Regions from separate parts of the Peribacillus sp. FSL E2-0159 genome, predicted to be linked through region 2. Evidence: predicted binding sites of a transcription regulator. Region 2 holds the regulator's gene; the other holds the start of a gene.
What was found. Region 2 encodes LexA, which represses DNA repair genes until DNA is damaged. Its sites were predicted from a motif close to CGAACATATGTTCG; they were not measured.
Positions count from the first base shown of each region.

Region 1: NYE63_RS01795 (YolD-like family protein) is a predicted target of LexA. The motif match lies at 816-829, and genes of this name have one in related genera.

Region 1 covers NZ_CP152053.1:332,316-334,800, forward strand. The annotation lists gene NYE63_RS01785 (hypothetical protein) at 1-221, opposite strand, end outside; gene NYE63_RS01790 (hypothetical protein) at 424-720, shown strand; gene NYE63_RS01795 (YolD-like family protein) at 862-1,206, shown strand; gene NYE63_RS01800 (hypothetical protein) at 1,264-1,530, shown strand; gene NYE63_RS01805 (hypothetical protein) at 1,663-1,800, shown strand; gene NYE63_RS01810 (hypothetical protein) at 1,820-2,221, shown strand.
Region 2 covers NZ_CP152053.1:2,032,617-2,035,101, forward strand. The annotation lists partial or broken gene NYE63_RS10050 (glucosaminidase domain-containing protein) at 108-489, shown strand; gene NYE63_RS10055 (LysM domain-containing protein) at 589-714, shown strand; gene lexA (transcriptional repressor LexA) at 955-1,578, opposite strand; gene NYE63_RS10065 (LysM peptidoglycan-binding domain-containing protein) at 1,737-2,048, shown strand; gene NYE63_RS10070 (recombinase family protein) at 2,068-2,485, shown strand, end outside.

The sequences.
Region 1 (2,485 bases), 1.7 Mb from region 2:
TTACCAATGTTATCAACCTCTAAAGCATAAGTATGAAATTTCCCCTTTTCGGGCATTGCTAACCCCTTACCTTGTTCAGCTTCGCCTACTTGAACTGACCATTGTTTCGATGTTTGTTTGGTTGGTAATTCATCAAAGGTTAAAGCTTTTGCTTCTAGAGTTGGTGCGACTATGTTCAAAAGAAATAATGTACATATAGCAAGTATCGTTTTCTTAACCATGACTGCCTCCTTGTTTTAGTTACAGTTACTTTGCCCAAAATGGAATGGAATATGTTTTGAACTAACAGGTGCTTAATATCAGGAAGGTTGCTGCGGCAACCTTTTTTCTTACGGAACTAAAGGGGCAGGTTAGTTGACGAAGACCCTTTTGCTTTATGGTATAGTTTATTAAATTCAGTTTGTAGTTTATGGGGGAAATTTAGTGTCAAATAAGTTGAAATATGTAATGGGATTGTTTTTTGAAAAAAGAGAAAGTACTAAACGTACTAAACCATTTATACTGATTGGATATTTAATGAGAATATTAATGGGCTTAATTTTAATCTTAGTTATAATTAATGATTTTAATTTTAATTTCATAAAATATATAATTCTTTTATTAGGAATTGGTTCAATAATAGATGGATTTGAAAGTTTTTTAAAAAAGGAAAATAAGAGGCAGATGTTATTAGATTTTGGCATTGCTTTTATATGGTTCGTGGTATTTTTAGTATCGTAATGTTTTTTATAGAACTAACGGGTGCGTTAGTTCATTAAGGATCACTAAAAGTAAAAGCTCTTCTCTGGAATAGGCATTTTTTTCTGCCTTTCATAAGAACGTTAGTTCGTATATAATGAATGAAAAGGAGGAATCTTTCTAATGGGTACAATTCGTGATAGAGGAATCATTAAATGGCAAGCAGCATTGATGTTACCAGAACATAAAGCATTAAATAAAAAAAAGGATAAGGACGATTATTTCTTAAATAAAAAACCTATCCTTGATGAATACCAGGTTGAAGAATTTGAAAACAACATTCATTATGCAATGGAATATCATTTACCGATAAGCTTTAGATTGCATAACGAGGGAAATCCAATTGAACTGCATGGATACTGTGTGTATATTGATCCTGTCACGAAAGAGTTAAGTATTCAGAAGAAAGATAGTTCCTTCGAGAAAATTAAATTTAATGAAATTATTAATGTGATCGTTGAGGATTAAAAAAAGTCCTTTTTAAATTCAGGAAGGAAAAGACACAGAGATTTAGGAGTATACAAAATGGAAATTCAGATTGAGGTTCAATTGTTTGCGAACGGTGCTAAGTTCTTACAGTCTGGTAGTTGTACAGTGATAACAACTGATTTTAGAAAAGAACCGGAATGGACAGCTGCTGTATCAGCTTATGAGTGGTTCCTAAAGATAAAAAGCTCTGTTGGCTATCCAGATGACTTTCAAATTATCAGGGTTGTTTACAATTTAGAAAATGACATTACAAGTTTAGTAAGAAAGGTACGCCCTAAAATAAAAGATGATTTACCTTTTTAAAATTAATTAACTAAAAATTTGGACTGGACAACTCTTAAACCAAAGAATTAAGAGGGCTTTTTTTATATTCATTTCCATTGTTTTTTTTACATGCGATAATAAAGAAAAAAAGCTAATTTTCGGGGGAAAGATATGTTCTTAATAGGAGCAGCAGTTCAAAGTACAGGGTTACCACCCAGTTTTTATGGTTCATTAATCGGTTCATTTATATCAGGTTCGGTAGCAGTAGGAATATTGATTTACAACAACTGGAAAAAACAAGGAATTTAATTTTCGTTGCTACGGTACAATGAAAGTTATTAAAGATCGGTTGATTCAACTATCTGAGGCGGAAGATATGACAGTGGAGGCTTTAAGAAGCGTGCTCGCATACAAAGAAATAGGCGAAGAACTTTTAAACCTTCTTACAGCTAGCAAAGGTTTTTTTGAAAAAAGTCATTCATTTTTAGAAAAAGAGAGAGCAAATATCCCTTATGACTTTACAAGCAGGTACTTCACAATCAAAAGTGCCATCAACTCGGTCATTGTTGGATATGATGTACTCATGGAGGAACCTAGCAATCTGAAAAAATTCAAACCTCTTATTGATGATTTGGAGTATTGTAACAAATTGATAAAAGAATTTAACAAGAATACTACTCAATACCTGAGAAACGTGGAAAAGAAATATAAAATACAAGATTTTTATTAATTAGGGGGGTGTTAATAAAATACCAAAATTATCTATAGTCTTTATCTGTGCATGTTTTAGTCCCTGCAACCGAAGACTGGAATACTTGGAAAACGTCTCGTATGATTTATGATGAAAATGGAATAGAAAATAAAACTAAAAAGAAGACGTTATTTTCTTAAAGATTACATTTTAATATCGATTAGTACTTAGAAGAAAAAAGGAAGGGGGGAATCCTTCCTTTTTAATTATCAATTTCAATATACAATTTATTATTCCTTGAAT
Region 2 (2,485 bases):
TGAACTTTCTTTGTTGGACAAGCTGTAACCTTTCCCATAGTTTAGAATACGATAAGAATGAAGATAAACAGTAAATAATAAAGTGTTTCTAATAATGGGGAGTTCTTATGAGCAAGGAAACGTTTATTAAGGAAATTGCTCCTTATGCCCAGAAAATTCAAAAGGAATTTAAAATTTTACCTTCTGTTGTCATTGCACAAGCTTGTTTGGAGAGTGGATATGGGACAAGCTTGTTAGCAAATCAAGGAAAAAATATATTTGGTACAAAAGGTGACTTTAAGGGAGAGTCTGTCATTATTCAAACAATGGAATATGTCAACGGTGTGCCCGTTCAAGTATGGAACAAATTCAGAAAATACCCAACTGGAAGAAAGTCTTAGAGATCTTGCCAATCTATATGAAATGGGGACTTCGTGGAATAGAAGTCTATATACAGCTGTAATTGGAGAAAAAGATTACAAAAAAGCACTCAAAGCAATATTCGATGCGGGTTACGCCTCGGACCCGAAATATATAGAAAAACTGGTAAACCTAATCGAAACAAGCGATTTAACTAAATATGACGCAAACATCGAAGAGGTTTATCATATTGTCAAAAAGGGGGATTCAGTCTCTGGGCTTGCAAAGGCATATGGTTCAACACAAGTACAGATTCAGCAGTGGAATGGCTTGGTCGATCTAAACCTTATAAAAGTGAACCAAAGTTTAGAGTAAAATGAAATTTAACTGGGAGCGGTAATTTACCGCTCTCCTTTTTTAGTTGAAATAGGTTTCTTTCGAAAGTACATATATCAAGACAGTCAATAATATCCTTTCATCCGATATAAAGGATGTTAATATTCCCATGAAAAATTGATTCTATTAAAAATATCTCAAAATCTACTCTTCCATATGCATATTGAGAGAATCTGGGACATAAATTAAACAAACAAAAAAAAAGCGCGGTTAGCGCTTTTAGTGTATTTGTCTATATAAGCCTATTACTTTTCCAAGTATCGAAACATCTCGTAAAATAATTGGTTCCATATTTGAGTTTTCAGGCTGAAGCCTTATGTAATCCGGTTCCTTAAAGAATCGTTTTACAGTGGCTTCATCATCTTCAGTCATGGCCACGACGATATCTCCATTATTGGCACTGCTTTGTTGTTTCACGATGACATAATCTCCATCATGAATTCCTGCTTCGATCATACTTTCACCCATGATTTCCAGCATGAATACATGGTCATCATGTGGAACCATGCTTTCAGGAAGCGGAAAGTATTCTTCTATGTTCTCAATGGCCGTTATAGGCATGCCCGCTGTTACTTTTCCAAGTAACGGCACGTTCACGACATTAACTTTGGGAATATTGTTCGCTTCCTCGGAATTCATTATTTCAATGGCCCTTGGCTTGGTTGGGTCACGTCTAATCAGGCCTTTACTTTCCAGGCGGGATAAATGTCCGTGTACTGTTGAACTTGATGCAAGTCCCACTGCTTCACCAATCTCCCGTACGGAAGGTGGATACCCTTTTTGTCGGACCTCTTCTTTAATGAAATCAAGAATATCTTGCTGCCGTTTTGATAGTTTAGTCATTTGTGCACCTCTTCCCCAATGTTCTTTGCTACATTATAGCATGGCCCCCAACTCTATACAAACATAAGTTCGAATTTTGTTGTTGACTGAAACAAACGTTCGTATTATAATTCGATCATAACATACGAACGAACATTCGCTTTGGAGGGAAAATAATTATGAAAAAATTATACAAAAATTATATTTATACGATTCTATTAGCGGGATCAGTATTCATCTTTTCAGTTTTATTCTCTTGTACATTGAACAATGATCAAAAAAAAGATTTCCTTTCTATAGAAGTAAGTGAAGGTGACACCCTTTGGGGAATTGCTGAAGAATATGAAGAAGCAAATTTGACAAAAAAAGAATTCATTGGTTGGATAGAAGAGCATAATGGAGTCAGGGCGGATTCGATTAAACCTGGTCAAGTCATCGTCATACCGGTTAAAGATGAGGAACTTGTCCAGAATTTGGCCAGTGAGCAGTAAGTAGTGAAGGTAGGGTATTATGAAGGCGGTAATCTATTGTAGGGTCAGCACAGAAAAAGAGTCACAGGAAACATCATTGGCAAGGCAGGAAGATGAATTAGTCAAATTGGCAGAAAAGATGGATGTGGAAGTTGTTTCCATAATAAAAGAACAGGCAAGTGGTTATGAGTTGAATCGGGATGGCATTTTTGACATGCTCGAACTATTTAAAACCAAAGAAGCTGAAGTACTATTAATCCAGGACGAAACAAGACTGGGAAGAGGGAATGCCAAAATAGCCCTTTTCCATGTCATACTTAAAGAAGATGTGAAAATTTATACACTCTCACACGATGGGGAGCTTGAGTTATCGGATTCGGATGCCATGGTCATCCAGATAGTCGGTATTGTAGAAGAATATCAAAGGAAACTACATAATCTTAAAATAAAGCGCGGGA